Regions from separate parts of the Leifsonia sp. 10L418 genome, predicted to be linked through region 2. Evidence: predicted binding sites of a transcription regulator. Region 2 holds the regulator's gene; the other holds the start of a gene.
The links. The regulator LexA, encoded in region 2, represses DNA repair genes until DNA is damaged. The targets are predictions, from matches to a motif close to TCGAACANNTGTTCGA.
Positions count from the first base shown of each region.

Region 1: AC1DCF_RS08810 (HNH endonuclease signature motif containing protein) is a predicted target of LexA. The motif match lies at 6,529-6,544, and genes of this name have one in related genera.

Region 1 is NZ_JBFTJN010000003.1:181,603-190,431, forward strand. It holds gene kdpC (potassium-transporting ATPase subunit KdpC) at 1-536, shown strand, start outside; gene AC1DCF_RS08795 (DUF4118 domain-containing protein) at 540-3,149, shown strand; gene AC1DCF_RS08800 (response regulator) at 3,146-3,895, shown strand; gene AC1DCF_RS08805 (metal-dependent hydrolase) at 4,042-4,812, shown strand; gene AC1DCF_RS08810 (HNH endonuclease signature motif containing protein) at 4,948-6,465, opposite strand; gene AC1DCF_RS08815 (putative quinol monooxygenase) at 6,946-7,269, opposite strand; gene AC1DCF_RS08820 (ATP-binding cassette domain-containing protein) at 7,266-8,075, opposite strand; gene AC1DCF_RS08825 (ABC transporter permease) at 8,072-8,829, opposite strand, start outside.
Region 2 is NZ_JBFTJN010000004.1:278,946-287,774, forward strand. It holds gene metE (5-methyltetrahydropteroyltriglutamate--homocysteine S-methyltransferase) at 1-1,638, shown strand, start outside; gene lexA (transcriptional repressor LexA) at 1,722-2,426, opposite strand; gene AC1DCF_RS11525 (LysM peptidoglycan-binding domain-containing protein) at 2,740-3,093, shown strand; gene AC1DCF_RS11530 (histidinol-phosphate transaminase) at 3,200-4,294, shown strand; gene hisB (imidazoleglycerol-phosphate dehydratase HisB) at 4,304-4,927, shown strand; gene hisH (imidazole glycerol phosphate synthase subunit HisH) at 4,924-5,559, shown strand; gene priA (bifunctional 1-(5-phosphoribosyl)-5-((5-phosphoribosylamino)methylideneamino)imidazole-4-carboxamide isomerase/phosphoribosylanthranilate isomerase PriA) at 5,691-6,437, shown strand; gene AC1DCF_RS11550 (SseB family protein) at 6,421-7,215, shown strand; gene AC1DCF_RS11555 (ATP-dependent helicase) at 7,297-8,829, shown strand, end outside.

The DNA of each region.
Region 1 (8,829 bases), on a different contig from region 2:
TCGGGCTGGTCTATCCACTCGCGATCACCGCGATCGGCCAGCTGGCGCTCCCCTGGCAGGCCAATGGTTCCGCCGTGGCCGTCGGGGGCACCACGGTCGGGTCCGCCCTGATCGGGCAGTCGTTCACCGACGACAAGGGTCAGCCGCTCGCCGAGTGGTTCCAGCCTCGGCCGTCGGCCGCGGGCGACGGCTACGACGCCGCAGCATCGAGCGGCAGCAACTGGGGTCCGGAGAACAAAGATCTGATCGACGCGATCGCCTCCCGCAAGGCCGAGATCTCCGCGACGGACGGCGTCGCTCCCGGCGACATCCCCGCCGACGCGCTGACCGCATCCTCGTCGGGGCTTGACCCACAGATCAGCCCGGCCAACGCGCTGATGCAGGTGGACCGGGTGGCCACGGCACGCGGAGTCTCCGCAGAGCAGCTGCGAACCCTCGTCGAGTCTAAGATTCAGGGACGGGACCTCGGCATTCTGGGCGATCCCACCGTGAATGTTCTGCAGTTGAACGTCGCCCTTTCAGAGATGGACCAGTAACCGATGAAACACGGCCGACTTCGAGTGTTGCTCGGCGCCGCTCCGGGCGTCGGTAAGACCTACAGCATGCTCGAAGAAGGCAAACGCCTCCGCGAGGAAGGCAAAGATGTGGTCGTCGCGATCGTGGAAACCCACGGTCGCGCGGCCACGTCCGGCATGGTGGAGGGACTCGAGGTCATCCCTCGGATCACCGTCTCGCACCGTGACGTCGAACTGACCGAGATGGACATGGCTGCGGTGTTGGAACGCCACCCGCAGATCGCGCTCGTCGACGAACTCGCCCACACCAACGCCCCCGGTTCGGTGAATCAGAAGCGCTGGCAAGACGTGCAGACCCTGCTCGCCGCCGGCATCGACGTGATCTCGACCGTCAACATTCAGCACATCGAATCGTTGAACGACGTGGTGCAACAGATCACCGGCGTCGTGCAGCGCGAAACGTTGCCGGACGCGGTGTTGCGGGAGGCCGACCAGATCGAGGTCGTCGACCTGGCGCCCCAGGCGCTGCGCGACCGTCTGGCCGAGGGAAACGTTTACCCGGCCGAGCGCATCGACGCGGCGCTGTCTAACTACTTTCGGCTCGGCAACCTGACCGCGCTCCGCGAATTGGCCCTGCTCTGGCTGGCTGACGAGGTCGACAGCGCGTTGAAGGCGTATCGCACCGAGCACGGCATCAGCAATAAGTGGGAGGCCAGGGAGCGCGTTGTCGTCGCGCTGACCGGTGGCCCCGAGGGGGAAACCCTGATCCGCCGGGGCGCGCGCATCGCCGCCCGCTCGGCCGGCGGCGAGTTGCTCGTCGTGCACGTGATCAGTCAGGACGGCCTGCGCACGCCGCATCCGCAGGCCCTTGCCGATCAGCGTGCCCTGGCTGTGGAACTGGGTGGCAGCTACCACCAGGTCGTCGGCAACGACATCCCGCGCGCGCTCGTCGAATTCGCCCGGGCCGCGAACGCCACTCAACTCGTGCTCGGCGTCAGCCGGCGCACCCGGCTGATGGCCGCCTTCACCGGGCCGGGCATCGGGTCGACGGTGATCCGGGAATCCGGCGACATCGACGTGCACATCGTCACCCACTCGGCGGCGGGCGGCAAGTTCGCGCTTCCCCGCCTCGGCGGTGCTCTCTCGCTGCGTCGGCGCATCCTCGGCTTCGCCCTCGCGCTCATCGGCGGCCCGCTCCTCACCTGGCTGCTCGTGTCATTTCGCACGACCGAGTCGATCACCAGTGATGTGCTCAGCTACCAGCTTCTCGTCGTTCTGGTCGCTCTCGTCGGCGGCATGTGGCCTGCCTTGTTCGCCGCCGTGTTGTCGGGGCTCACCCTCGACTATTACTTCGTCGAGCCGTTTTACACGATCACCGTGGCGGAGCCCCTGCATCTTTTCGCCCTCGTGCTCTACATCGTCAACGCGGTGCTCGTCAGCTATGTGGTCGACATCAGCGCGCGGCGAGGGCGCACGGCCAAGCGGGCGGCGGCCGAGTCCGAACTCCTGGCCACCGTCTCGAGCAGTGTGCTGCGCGGCGAAGATGCCCTGCAGGCGCTTGTCACCCGCACGCGCGAGGCGTTCTCCCTCACCGCTGTGCAGCTGCGGGTCGGCGACACGGTCGTCTATGAAGACGGCGAGTCGCACGCCGACGATCACACCTCGACCATTCCGGTCGGCGAGCGGGCAGTGCTTGAGCTTCACGGCGCGGACCTGGAATCGTCGGAACGCCGGCTGCTCACCGTCATTGCCAGCCAGATGGATGCGGCGCTCGAGCACAACGACCTGGCCAAGACGGCCAGCGAGATCGGTCCGTTGGCCGAGGCCGATCGCATCCGGAGCGCCTTGCTCGCCGCGGTCGGTCATGACTTGCGTCGGCCGTTGTCTGCTGCGACGGCTGCGGTGAGCGGGCTGCGGGCGACGGATGTGACGCTCTCGGCGGACGACCGCGCCGAGCTTCTGGAGACCGCCGGTGAAAGCCTCGACTCTCTCGCCGCGCTCATCACGAACCTGCTCGACGTCAGCCGGCTGCAGGCGGGTGCGCTGGCCATTGCGGCCGAGCCGGTTGAAGCGGCGGAGGTCATCCTTCCGGCGCTCGACGAGCTGGGGCTCGGGCCCGACGACGTCGAACTCGACCTGCCTGCAGATCTCAGCCTGATCCTGGCCGACCCGGGGCTGCTCGAGCGAGTCATCGTCAATCTGCTGGCCAACGCGACGAGGTTCTCCCCCACTGGGCGGCGCATCCGCATCTCGGCGAGCGAATTCGCCGGCACGGTGGAGATCAGGGTGATCGATCACGGACCCGGAATCCCGGCAGACCGCCGCGATGTGGTTTTCATTCCGTTCCAGCGCCTCGGCGACACCGACAATCTCACCGGGCTCGGACTCGGTCTGGCTCTGTCGCAAGGGTTCGTCGCGGGGATGGGTGGAACGCTCGAGGCCGATGATACTCCGGGAGGCGGGCTCACTATGGTGATCTCGCTGCCGGCCGTCGCGACCGGATCTCCAGAAATTCCCGGTGCATTGGGATCACCAGATGCACCAGACGCTCCAGACGCTCCAGACGCTCCAGGCTCACCAGGCTCACCAGGCTCACCAGGCTCACCAGGCTCACCAACAAAGGCAGACGCATGAAGATTCTCATCGCCGATGACGACCCCCAGATTCTGCGCGCCCTGCGCATCACCCTGGGTGCACGCGGTTACGAGATCGTCACTGCCGACGACGGTGCTGCGGCGCTCAACGCGGCGATCGCGCACCATCCTGACCTGGTGATGCTCGACCTTGGCATGCCGAACATCGACGGCATCGGGGTGATCACCGCGTTGCGCGGGTGGTCGCAGGTTCCAATTCTCGTGGTGTCGGGGCGCAGTGGCGCCGCAGACAAGGTTGACGCTCTCGATGCGGGCGCCGACGACTACGTCACCAAGCCGTTCTCGATCGATGAGTTGCTTGCGCGCATCCGTGCGCTCACGCGCCGCGTTGTCGCGCCGGATGACGAACCGGTGGTCAGCTTCGGCGACATCACCGTCAATTTGGCGGCCAAGCAGGTCACTCGAGTCGTGGCCAATGGAGCCGCCAGCGAGGGGATGACGGTTGACGGGGCTACCGTTGACGGGGCTTCCGGCCAACAGACGGAGGCAGTGCGGCTGACGCCCACCGAGTGGCTGATCCTCGAGGAGCTGCTGCGCAACCCCGGCCGACTCGTCACGCGGGAGGCGCTACTCACACGGGTGTGGGGGCCGAACCACACCGGTGACAGCGGCTACCTTCGTCTCTACCTGGCTCAGTTGCGCAAGAAGCTTGAAACGGACCCGTCACGACCGCGGTACCTGCTGACTGAGGCCGGGATGGGGTATCGCTTCACTCCTGACGCGTAGGACGTCGCCCGACTTCGGCCGGCTCCGGCCGGGCACTCCTCGCTCACATGGGTCGTGTCAGTGGTGGCTGTCATGCTTGTGGTGGGCGTGACCGGAGAACCCGGGGCAACGAAGCTACAGCCCGTTGACCCGAAAGCAGCACCACCATGATGGGAACCCATCACGCGATCACCGGCGCCGCCGCGTGGGTCGCCGTGACCTCCACCGCCACTCAGATTCCGACTTTGGGCTGGCATCCGCTCGGCCCGGTGAGCATCGTGCTCGGCGCGGTCGTCTGCGCCGGCGCAGCGTTGTTGCCCGATGCCGATCACCACAATGCGACGATCGCCCATTCACTGCCGGGTGTCGGACGGCTCGCGACCGGAGCCGTCCGTGCCGCGTCAGGTGGGCATCGCCACGGCACCCATTCACTGCTCTCCGCGATTCTGGTTCTCGGCACCGCGCTCTGGCTCGCTCAGTCGAGCTGGTATGCCGAGGACAGCACCGGAGCGGTCTTCGTCGGATCGGCCATCGCCGCCGCTGCGCTACTGGCATTCGCGGTGAAGGTGCTGACTGTCGTGCCGGGATGGTGCCAAGCCTGGGCGATCGGAGGCACGATCGCGGCGTTGATCAGCTGGCTGAGCCCGCACCAGTGGGAGTGGCTGCCACTCTGCATCGCCATCGGTTGGGCCGCACATCTCGCCGGCGACTTTCTGACCACCGGAGGGCTCCCGCTGTTCTGGCCGCTGAAAGTCAAGGCACCCCGATTGGTCACTCGGACTCCACTGCTCAAGGCCCTCTGGTCCAAAGGCGGGTACTTTGCCTTGCCGATTCTCGGCAACACAGGCTCCTGGCGGGAGTGGTGCTTGATGGTTCCACTGGGGATCTATGCGCTTGCCGGTGTCGGCCTCGAGGTGTGGCGAGTCGTTCAGCGCTAACGTTCCGGTGATCCCGTGAGCCGATCTCGGGAACGCGGTCGTCCCGGTGGTCGAGCCTGTCGAGACCCGGTGTGCCGATCTCGGGAACGCGGCCATCCCGGTGGTCGAGCCTGTCGAGACCCGGTGTGCCGATCGTTACCGGCCGAGTGTGGTGTGGGCGCGGTGCTGGTTGGCGGGGAGCCAGTCTCCGCCGAGTCCCATCCAGGGTGGTGCCTTGACCTGCACGGCCCCGTCGACGAGTTGGATCAGCCAGCCGGAGGTGTCGATCGTGTGGTGGTGGTACCAGCAGAGCGCGACACCGTTGTTGACATTCGTTGGGCCGCCGCGATACCAGGGGATGACGTGGTGCATCTCCGCCCAGTTCGGCGGGGAGAGGCAGCCGGGGATGACGCAGCCGCCGTCGCGGGCGAGGATCGCCCGGCGTTGCACCCGGGTGAAGAACCGTGTCGTCATGTCGAGTTGGAGGATTTCGCCGTTGGCGGCGAAGACGATCTTCTGCATCCCCCCGGCACAGACCAGGCGTTGAACGGTGCTGATCGACAGAGGCGCCTCGACGCCGTCGGCCCAGCCGACCCCGGTGCCATCGATCAGGTCGGTCGCATTCACGTGCACCATCACGGTCGGCGCCGCCCCGCCCATCGTCGGGGTGCCGGCGTCCCGCGCGGCGGCATCGAACACGCCGCGGAGGATGTCGGCGCACTTCTCGCCGCCGGTGCGGGTATCGAGCGCCTCGAACTGGTCGGCGCCGGGGATGACCTCGCCGGCGTCGATCCGGGCCTGCTCCTCGGCCTGCTGGGTGGCTTGTTCCTCGGCGGTCGGGAACCGGCCGGGCTCGGCCGGAACGGGCTGAGAATGAGCACTGAGATAGGTGTCGAAGATCCCGTTCATCACCCCGCGGAGTTCCGGGGTGACCCCACCGCGCAAGGGGTAGAGCCCGTCACGGAATTGGCCGAAGCCGACGGTGCTGCGCACCTCCATTGCGGTCCCGTCGGCCGGGGCGGTGCCGTCGGGGTCGAGGAGCGCCTTCCACTGCAGCACCTGCCCGCGGATCAGGTCGGCCGGGAACGCGAACCCCGCATTCGGCAGGCCCGCGTTCTCGGCCGTGACCGTGCCGGTCGCCGAGGCGACCAAACCGCGTTCGGCCGCATCGACGGCGTCCGGGGCGAGAAAGCTGGGTAGGTCGGTCAGGCCGGTGACGATCTGCTCGGCCGCGTCGACGCCGATGATCCCGGCGGTCAGCGCGTCGGCGACGACCGGGTAGCGCGGTGGCAGTGTCGCGCCGACGACCTGGGTGATCCGGGTCTTCGCGCCGAGCCTGACCCGGCGTTTCGCCTCCCGGGCGGAGACCCGGGTGACCATCGTGATCAGGTCGGTGCCGGTGGCACAGCCGCGCGTGCGGGCCAGAGACTCGTTCTGGGTTCTCGTGTCGGAGCGCGCGTCGACATCGGCGGCGAGGGCGACCCGGCCGGCATCAACCAGGCGGCCCACGGCCTCCATCGCCCCCAAGCTCCCGAGAACGTCATCGTCGGAGAGTAAATGGGGCTGAAGGTCGGCCATCACGTCGACCAGAAGCGCCTGAACCTGCGCCATGACCGCGGCCACCGGAGTGTCGGTGGTCGGGGTAATGATGAGGGAAACAGGCTCTGATTCCATGCTTCAATTCTCTCAAAATCAGAACTGGAATACGAGTTTTTCTCAGGATCAGTGGATAACTTTTCTAACATGTGTTCTGTGGAGGAGCAAGCTCGGAAACGTGAGGAGTGAGCCTCAGAACAGGGTGAGTTCAGAGGCCGGCTCGCGGGATCTCGACAGGCTCGATCACCGGGGCGCGTTCAGGCATCGGCTCGCGGGATCTCGACAAGCTCGATCACCGAGAGCAACGCAGAACAGGCCCGACTCCGAAGAGTCGAGCCTGTTCCCACTATCTCGAACTAGCAGTGTCGAGCTACGCCGTGCGACGTCGAGCTGCGACGAAGGCAAGTGCAGCGCCGAGCATCACCAGGATGCCCGCGGCGATTCCGCCGGTAGTCGAGTCGAAACCGGTCGAAGCAGGTCCCGAGCCCCGCACTGTCAGCGTGCACCGCGCTCTGCAGCACCACTACGCCGTGACAACCACTACGCCGCGACAACCACTCAGTTGAGCCCGCCGACTGCGCGCAAGAAGGTGAGCGTTGATCCGTCGCCGACGGTGAGTTTGTTGAGGGCCGCGTTGAACACGGCGCCCGCGTCGGCTGCGATATGGGTTTCAAACGCCGCTTGGTCACGATAGATCTCGTAGACGAAGAAGCAATCGGGCGCGTCGACTTTGCGATACACGTCGAAGACTAGATTGCCGGGCTCCGCACGAACTACGTCGGCGAATGCAGCGATCAACTTCTCGACTTCACCCCCGCGCCCCGGAACGGCCGCGAACTCTGCAGAGAGGGCGACCGTCCCGGTTGAAACTGGCGTGCTCACGCGCGCTGCGCCCCGGTCATAATGGCGACGGCATCCGTCATCGAGTGCGACTGCGGAGTGATTGTGGCCGCACGCTTGCCAAGACGCTGAATGTGGATGCGGTCGGCAACCTCGAACACGTTCGGCATGTTGTGGCTGATGAGAATGACCGGGATGCCTCGGTCGCGCAGTTTCTTGACCAGCTCCAGCACCTGGTTCGATTCCCGCACTCCGAGCGCAGCGGTCGGCTCGTCGAGCACGACGACCTTGGAACCGAATGCGGCGGCACGCGCCACAGCGACGGCCTGGCGCTGGCCGCCAGAAAGGTTCTCCACGGGAACGGTCACGTCCTGCAGCGTCGTGATTCCGAGTTCGTTGAGCTCGGCGCGAGCCCGTTGCCTCATACCCTTGGTGTCGACGATGCGGAACAGCGAGCCGAGAACACCTGCCTTGCGAATCTCGCGTCCGAGGTACAGGTTCGCGGCGACATCGAGCGCCGGCGAGACGGCGAGGTTCTGGTACACGGTCTCGATGCCGGCGGCGCGCGCGTCTTGCGGGCGCTTGAAGCTGACCCTCTGGCCTTCGAGGAAGAGCTCACCTTCGTCAGGGATCTCGGCCCCCGTCAGGCACTTGATGAGTGTCGACTTGCCTGCACCGTTATCTCCGATGATGGCGAGAACCTCGCCGCGGTAGAGCTCCAAGCTCACGCCATCGAGGCCGACGACTCGACCGAAGGTCTTGACGAGGCGCTTTGCTTGGAGGATGGGCGTGCGGGATTCTGTGGCCGCGGCATCGTCTGCCTGCTGGGTGGGCGTGCTGAGGGTCATTTGCGTACCTTTCGAATCCACTGGTCGACCGAGACCGCGACGACGATGAGCACACCGACGGCGAAGGTTTGCCAGAGCACGTCAAGCCCGGCGAGGGAGAGGCCGTTGCGGAACACGCCCACGATGAGCGCACCCAGCAGGGTGCCCCAGACGGTGCCGCGGCCACCGAACAGGCTGGTTCCTCCGATCACCACGGCGGTGATGGAGTCGAGATTGAGGTCGAGCCCGGCGTTCGGGGAAGCCGCATTGCTCCGGCCGATCTGAATCCACGCGCCGATGGCGAGGATCGCACCGGCGGCCAAGTACACGCTCATCAGCACTCGGTTCACACTGATGCCAGCGAGACGTGCTGCCTCTTTGTCGTCACCGACCGCGTAGACGTGACGCCCCCAGGCCGTTCGACCGAGAATGAAGGCGACGATGATGTAAACCGCGAGCATCAATACGACGCCGATTGTGAAGTTCACTCCTCCGACCTGGAAGGTCTCGCCCGTCCACGTGAGCAGCGCGGGCATCTCCGCGCCACGCACCGTGGCACCGGATGAGTAGAGAAGCGTGAGCGCCACGAAGATGTTGAGCGTTCCGAGGGTGACGATGAATGGTGGAAGACGGAATTTCGTCACCAGGAACCCGTTGAGGGCGCCGGCGCCGAGGGCGACGAGAAGGCCGGCGGCGAGCCCGAGGATGGCGGGCAGCCCCGCCTGTACGGTGCTCTGGGCGATGACCATGGAACTCAGCACCATGACGGCTCCGA
Region 2 (8,829 bases):
CGCGCCGAGCTTCTCGCCGCCGCCGAGCGTGCCTATGCCGTTCTCGGAACGCTCGAGCCGCGCCCCGCGATCTTCCTCGCCGCGCCCTATGGCAGCCTCGACGACGCTCTGCCGGTGCTGGCCGCGTCGCCCGTCGAAGCCATCGGCCTCGACCTCGTGCGCGGATCAGTGCCGAATGCCGTTCCCGGCCTGGCCGACAAGGTGCTCGTCGCCGGCGTGATCGACGGTCACAACATCTGGCGTGGCGACCTCGCCGCGGCCTTCGACACCGTCGGCGCCGTGGCGAAGCTCAGCCCGCGCGTGGCCGTGTCGACGTCGACGTCGCTGCTGCACGTGCCCCACGACGTGCAGGACGAATCCTCACTCGGCGACGATCTGACCAGCTGGCTCGCCTTCGCTGACCAGAAGGTGAATCAGGTGGCAACCCTGGCCCACGGCCTGACCGAAGGCAAATCGGCCATCCAGGCCGAACTCGAGGCGGCATCCGCTGCACTGGCCGCCCGGCTGGCTGCACCGGGTGTTCGCGACGGCGCCGTACGCGCCCGCACTGCCGGTCTGACCGAGGCCGACTTCAACCGGGGTGACTACGCCGCTCGCGCGGCCGCCCAGGAGGAGGCACTGGGCCTGCCGTTCTTGCCGACGACGACCATCGGTTCGTTCCCGCAGACCGGTGAGATCCGACGCGCCCGCGCCCAGCTGGGCAAGGGCGAGCTGACGGCCGACGAGTACACCGCGCTGATGCGCGCCGAGATCGCTCGCGTCGTCGACCTGCAGCACGAACTCGGACTCGACGTCCTCGTTCACGGCGAGCCAGAGCGCAACGACATGGTGCAGTACTTCGCCGAGAACCTCGACGGCTTCGCCGTCACCGAGAACGGATGGGTGCAGTCCTACGGCAGCCGGTGCACGCGCCCGTCGATCCTCTGGGGAGACGTGTCCCGACCGAAGCCGATCACCGTCGATTGGTCGGTCTACACGCAGTCGCTGACCGAGAAGCCCGTCAAGGGGATGTTGACCGGTCCGGTCACGATCCTGGCCTGGTCCTTCGTGCGTGACGACCAGCCGCTCGGTGAGACAGCTCGCCAGGTGGCGCTGGCCCTGCGCGACGAGATCGGCGACCTGGAGTCGGCGGGCATCACGATCGTTCAGGTCGATGAGCCGGCGCTGCGCGAGCTGCTTCCGCTCAAGAAGAAGGATCAGGCCGACTACCTGGACTGGTCGGTCGGGTCGTTCAAGCTGGCCACCGCCGGCGTCGCGGAGGTCACCCAGATCCACACCCACCTCTGCTACTCGGAGTTCGGCGTTGTGATCGAGGCGATTCGCAATCTCGATGCCGACGTGACGAGCATCGAAGCGGCCCGCTCGCGCATGGAGGTCGTCAGCGACATCCAGTCCAGCGGCTTCGATCACGGAATCGGCCCGGGCGTCTACGACATCCACTCGCCGCGTGTGCCGAGCGTCACCGAGGTGACCGAGTTGATCGAGCGGGCCCTGGAGTCGATTCCGGGGCGTCAGGTCTGGATCAACCCGGACTGCGGTCTCAAGACCCGTGGGTACGACGAGACGATCGAATCCCTGGCCAATATCGTGGAGGCCACGCAGATCGTGCGGGCGCGCGTGGAGGCCCCTGTTCGCTAGCTAGTTCTCTCGCGAAACTGCAATTGTCGGAGCCTGGTACGAGTTGAGGCTCCGACAATTGCTGTTTCGCGGGGATGGCAGGGCTAGACCGAGCGGAGTACCGCCACAATTTTGCCGAGGATTTCGGCGTGATCGCCCATGATGGGCTCGAAGTTGGTGTTGCGGGGGAGCAACCAGGTGTGGCCGTCACGCTGACGGAACACCTTGACTGTCGCTTCGTTGTCGAGCATGGCCGCGACGATCTCGCCGTTCTCCGCCGTCTTCTGCTGTCGTACGACCACCCAGTCGCCATCGCAGATGGCGGCGTCAATCATTGACTCACCGACGACCTTGAGCATGAAGAGGTCGCCCTTGCCCACGAGCTGGCGAGGAAGCGGGAAGATCTCATCGATCTGCTGGTCCGCGGTGATCGGGATGCCGGCGGCGATGCGACCGACAAGCGGAACCATCGCTGCGTCACCGATCTGCGCGTTCGACGCCGACGAATCGGCATCGCCGACCGAGTTGTCGTCGGTGGACTGCGGCAGCTCGATGAGGATTTCGAGTGCACGCGGACGGTTGGGGTCGCGACGCAGGTAGCCGCTCAACTCCAATTGGTTGAGCTGGTGAGTCACGCTCGAGAGCGAGGCGAGCCCGACGGCATCGCCGATCTCGCGCATGCTCGGCGGATAACCGCGGCTGCTGACCGAACGCGAGATCACGTCGAGAATTGCCAGTTGCTTCTCGCTCAGGCTCTTTCGGCGACGGGTGCCGCCGCGTTCGCGGGGGCCGCTTGTCTCTTTCGTCATGTCACTCGCTCCTCGTGCCGATGTTGTGCGTCTCAAACTGCGCCACTGCTCAGACCGCGCCGCTACTCCTGCGGCAGCGACGGCCGTTCCGTTCGAATGTCAGAGGTGTCTGGTTGTGTTCGATCCGTCAAGAAAAACTGTATCCCCGCACCCCGGGAAAACAAACACTTCTTCGAGTGTGTTGCCCGATTGTTTCGAAGAACAACCGTAAAGAGGCTTGATTCTTCGAACAATCGAATATATATTCGGAACATAGATTCGGATGCGACTCCCTTCCCCGGGAGCCGGACCCGTACTTACCAGGAGGTTCAACATGAGCACAGCAGTCAGCACGGCAGCTCCGCACGGCTCCATTGGCACCACCCGTCTGCGTCTGACCCGACGTGGTCGTATTGTTTTCAGCACGATGGCGGCACTCCCGCTCGTTGTCGGCGCCTTCGTCGTCACCATCAACGGGGGAGCGGCAATCGCTTCCAACGGCACCGGCGGTACGGCCACGTTCGACTACGTCACCGTCTCGGCCGGTCAGTCCCTCTGGCAGCTCGCCGAGACCATCGCCCCCGAAGCGGACCCGCGCGATGTCATCGCTGACATCGTCGCCCTCAACCAGCTTGACTCAGCCTCCGTCGAGCCCGGCCAGCGCCTCGCTCTTCCGGCCACCGACTAGTCAGCACCACCCCGGCTGCGCTGCCGGACCCGCCCGGCCCCTGCCCCGTGTTCTGGTGTCGGCATCTCGCCTTTGACGCCCACGGCGGCCCGGTAATATTGCTCGGGTGACCAGCCTCAATGACCTTCCCCTGCGCGACAATCTGCGCGGACTCGTTCCCTATGGTGCCCCGCAACTTCACGTTCCGGTGGCCCTCAACGTGAACGAGAACACGCATCTGATTCCCGAGGCTGTTGCTCACGACATCGTCGCCTCTCTCGCTCGCGCGATCCTGACCGTCAACCGGTACCCCGACCGCGAATTCACCGAGCTCCGCGAGAACCTCGCCGTCTACCTCGGTCACGGCCTCACCCCCGAGAACATCTGGGCGGCGAACGGCTCGAACGAAGTGATCCAGCAGGTACTGCAGGCGTTCGGCGGCCCCGGCCGCAGCGTGCTGGGATTCTCGCCGACCTATTCGATGTACCAGATTCTTGCCTCCGGCACCGGCACCGACTGGATTGCCGGAGAGCGGGATGCCGACTACGAGCTGTCCCCGGAGACCGCCGTCGAGTGGGTCACGAAGACCAACCCCTCGCTGGTCTTCCTGTGCTCACCGAATAACCCCACCGGCACGCCGCTCTCGCTGGAGACCATTGCCGCCGTCTACGACGCCACCGACGGCATCGTTCTCGTCGACGAGGCCTATGCCGAGTTCGCGGCCGACGGGGAGGCATCCGCTCTGACACTGCTCGAGGGGCGCCCGCGCCTGCTTGTCTCGCGGACCATGAGCAAGGCTTTCGCTTTCGCCGGCGCCCGCGTCGGCTACCTGGCGGCCGACCCGGCGGTGACGGATGCGATGCGCCTGGTTCGACTGCCGTACCACCTGTCGGCGCTGACGCAGGCCGCGGCGAACGCGGCGCTCGCGCACACGCCGGAGATGCTTTCGATGGTCGACGACATCCGGGTGCAGCGGGATCGCATCGTGACTGAGCTTCGGAACCTCGGTTACTCACCGCACCGCAGCGGCAGCAACTTCGTGCTGTTCGGTGGGGTCGACGACCCGAAAGCCACGTTCCAGGCGCTCCTCGACCAGGGCGTGCTGATCCGCGACATCGGCATCCCGAACCACCTGCGCGTGAGTGCGGGAACCGAAGCGGAGACGACAGCCTTCCTGAGCGCGCTGGCGGGCCTGCGTGTCGCGCCCGGCGCAGCCGAATAGGCTAGCGGTATGACTTCTTCCGCCGTGTCCACCGCCCCCCGCGTCGCGCAGATCACCCGCGCGACGAGCGAGTCGAGCATCGAGCTCAGCATCAACCTCGACGGCACGGGGGTCAGCGACATTCAGACGTCGGTTCCGTTCTACGACCACCTGCTCACGGCGTTCGCCAAGCACTCGTTGACCGACCTCACCGTGCGGGCCACCGGTGACGTCGAGATCGACGTGCACCACACCGTCGAAGACATCGGCATCGCGCTCGGTCAGGCGATCAAGCAGGCGCTCGGCGACAAGTCGGGCATCTCACGATACGGCGACGCCCTCGTTCCGCTCGACGAGGCGCTCGTGCAGGCCGTCGTCGACATCTCCGGTCGCCCCTACCTCGTGCACACGGGGGAGCCGGCCGGGTTCGAATTCCACCTCATCGGCGGCCACTTCACCGGTTCGATGGTGCGCCACGTCTTCGAGGCCATCAGCTACAACGCGGCGCTGACGGTGCACGTCACCGTGCTGGGCGGGCGCGACCCGCACCACATCGCCGAGGCCGAGTTCAAGGCATTCGCGCGCGCGTTCCGCCAGGCCAAGGCGCTCGACCCGCTGGTCGTGGGCATCCCGTCGACGAAGGGCGCGCTGTGACCTCCGTCGTCGTCTTCGACTATGGGACCGGCAACATCCACTCGGCGGCCAAAGCGCTCGAGCAGGCCGGTGCCGACGTCACCCTGACCTCCGACCGCAAGGTCGCGCTCGAGGCCGACGGCCTCGTCGTCCCCGGTGTCGGCGCGTTCAGCGCCGTGATGAAGTCGCTCAAGGATGTCTATGGCGACGAGATCATCGACCGCCGCCTCGCCGGTGGCCGGCCGGTGCTCGGCATCTGCGTGGGCATGCAGGTCATGTTCGAGCACGGTGTCGAACGCGGCGTCGACACGGAAGGCCTCGGCGAATGGCCCGGCACCGTGACCCAGCTGAAGGCCCCGGTGCTTCCGCACATGGGCTGGAACACCGTCGAGGCCCCCGAAGACTCTGTACTTTTTCGCGGTCTTGCCGACGAGCGGTTCTACTTCGTGCACTCCTATGCCGCGCAGGAGTGGACGCTTGACGTGCAGCCGCCGTTCCCGGCCCCACAACTGACCTGGGCCGACCACGGCGGCCGATTCCTGGCCGCGATCGAGAACGGTCCGCTCACCGCAACACAGTTCCACCCGGAAAAATCCGGCGAGGCGGGCATCCGCCTGCTGTCCAACTGGCTGGAGTCCCTGCGCACCTCATAGTGCCGGGCCGGGTGGAGGCTGGCACTGCTTCATTCGGACCAGTTGTGACAGGCGCCGCCCAGTGCGCGCGAGTAGTATCGAGTGTTCATTTCGGCCGCCGATGTGCAGCCATCCCGATTGAGGAAATCCCCATGAGTGAGTTCAACACCACCCCGCGTCTCGTGCTGCTGCCCGCCGTCGATGTGGCCGGCGGAAAGGCCGTGCGGCTCACGCAGGGCGAAGCCGGCACCGAGACCAACTACGGCGACCCGGTTGACGCCGCCGCCGATTGGGCAGACCAGGGCGCCGAGTGGATTCACCTCGTCGACCTCGACGCCGCATTCGGCCGGGGCAACAACACGAGCGTGATCAAGAAGGTCATCAAGCAGGTTCGCGGCGTCAACGTCGAGCTGTCGGGCGGCATTCGCGACGACGAGTCGCTCGAAGCGGCACTCGGCACCGGCGTCAAGCGCATCAACCTCGGCACCGCGGCTCTGGAGAATCCCGAGTGGGCGGCCAGCGTGATCGCACGTTATGGCGAGGCCATCGCCGTCGGTCTCGACGTGCGCGGCACCACCCTTTCGGCCCGCGGCTGGACCAAAGACGGCGGCGACATCTGGCAGGTACTCGAACGACTCGAAGACGCCGGTTGCGCCCGCTACGTGGTCACCGACGTCACGAAGGACGGCACCCTGCAGGGACCGAACGTCGAACTGCTGCGCCAGGTCATGGACCGCACTCACCGCCCGGTGATCGCATCCGGTGGCATCTCCAGCCTCGACGACCTGGTCGAACTGCGCCAGCTCGTGCCCCAGGGGCTCGAGGGCGCCATCATCGGCAAGGCACTCTACGCGGGTGCGTTCACGCTGCCTGAGGCGCTGGATGTCTCCGGCTCATAACCTCGGCTCCACCGGCCGCCCGGGCGGACCCGCCGACTCGGCAGGCCAGCCCTGGGCCGGCCGCGAGTTCGAACCCAACGAGCACGCCGAAGACGACGGCACGATGCCGCCGGTACTCGGGGAGGCGCTGCGGGCCTTCCGCGCGCGCGAAGTCGGTGAAGAGAATGTCATCGACGCGCTTCGGGGTTCACGTCTGCTGATCCCGCTGATCGCCGAGCTCGGTGAAGCCGGAACCAGTGAGCACGGTCTGACGATCGACAAAAGCCAGGAGCTCTCGATCATCACCGTGGCGGGGCCCGACGGGCGCAATGTGATGCCCGTCTTCACCTCGGCGGCCGCGATGGCGGCCTGGAACCCCGCCGCGCGCCCGGTGCCGGCGGATGCGGTGCGGGTGGCGTTGGCCGCGGCGCAGGAAGAAACAGATTTGGTGGTGCTCGACCCGATCGCTCCCACCGAGTTCGTGGTGCGTCGGCCGGCTCTCTGGGCAATCGCGCAGAGTCTGCCGTGGACACCCAGTTACGCGAGTCGCGCGGTGGCTGCCGCCTTCGAGGAGTCGATCGCGACCGAACTCTCGGTGCTCAGCGTCACCCTCGTGGCCGGGGATCCGGATTCCCGGCTCGCCGGACCGGAACTGATCGTGCGGTTGGAGCTGATCGACGGACTGACCCAGGCCGATCTCGACGCCGTGCTCGCCCGCCTGGCTGCGCGCTGGTCGGCCAGCGACGTCATTGCGACCGGGGTGGACTCGCTCAAGGTGCAGCTGATCGCGTCGGTGTAGCCAGCAGCGCTGTGCCATGCGGGCAGTCGATGCGACCGAATTCCTCTAGGGAATGTCGGGGGAGTCGATCAGGATGGTGACATGGACTCGCTCAGTGGACGATTCTCGCCTGCGACACTGGCCTGGTTCGGCGAGGCGTTCGCGGCTCCGACCGAGGTGCAACTCGGTGCCTGGGATGCGATTTCCCGTGGCTCGCACGCCCTGGTCGTTGCCCCCACGGGGTCGGGGAAGACCCTGGCGGCATTCCTCTGGGCGATTGACCGGCTCGCCGGACAGGCCAGTGCAGCAGGACCGGCCAGTGCAGCAGGACCGGCCAGTGCAGCAGGACCGGCCAGTGCAGCAGGACAGGCCAGTGCAGCAGGACAGGCCAGTGCAGCAGGACAGGCCGACGGCTCCCGCTCGGCCGGCTCAGCGCGCGACGCCGATCATCCGGCCAGACCCGGCACCCGCGTGCTGTATATCTCGCCGCTCAAGGCGCTGGGCGTCGATGTTGAACGCAACCTGCGGGCACCGCTGATTGGAATCGAGCGGGCCGCACGCCGTTTGGGCGCCGAACCCCCACTTGTCACGGTTGGGCTGCGCTCTGGCGATACGCCGAGCTCAGAGCGGCGGCGGCTGATCAAGAACCCGCCAGACATCCTGATCACGACGCCGGAGTCGTTGTTCCTCATGCTCACCTCGGCGGCGCGCGACACTCTGCGCGCCGTCGACACCGTGATCGTCGACGAGATTCATGCCGTCGCCGCGACGAAGCGCGGCGCGCACCTCGCTGTGTCGCTCGAGCGCCTCGACGCATTGCTTGAGCGGCCGGCGCAGCGGATTGGTCTCTCTGCCACCGTGCGTCCCCCGAGCGAGGTCGCCCGCTTCCTGTCGGCGGCTGCGCCGGTCGAGATCGTCGCGCCGGCCAGCGGGAAGCGCTTCGACCTCTCCGTCGTTGTGCCCGTTGACGACATGAGCCAGATCAGCCCGCCGGCCGAGCGAGAGGGCAGCGCTGCGGCAGCCGCTCCCCAAGCCGGTTCCATCTGGCCGCATGTTGAGGAGGCGATCGTCGACCAAATCCTGGCGCATACGTCGGCGATCGTGTTTGCGAATTCCCGGCGGCTGGCCGAGCGTCTCACCGCGCGGTTCAACGAGATCTACGCAGAACGCCAGGAGCTGGTTTCGGCCGGCGTGCCCGCGCCCGCCCTCGTGACAGAGACCCGGTCGGCCGCGCCCCACCACGCCCCGGCCGAGCTGATGGGGGCTGCCGGTCAGACCTTCGGTGCGGAGCCGCTTCTCGCCCGGGCTCACCACGGGTCGGTGAGCAAGGAGCAACGCGCCCAGATCGAGGATGACCTGAAGTCCGGACACCTCCGGTGCGTGGTGGCCACCTCCAGCCTGGAGCTCGGGATCGACATGGGCGCCGTCGACCTGGTCGTGCAGGTGGAGTCGCCCCCCTCAGTCGCCAGCGGCTTGCAGCGCGTGGGGCGGGCCGGTCATCAGGTGGGGGAGATCTCCCGCGGCATCATCTATCCGAAGCATCGGGCCGACCTCATTCATTCCGCTGTCGCAGCAGAGCGGATGACCACGGGCATGATCGAATCGATCGCCGTCCCGACCAACCCGCTGGACATC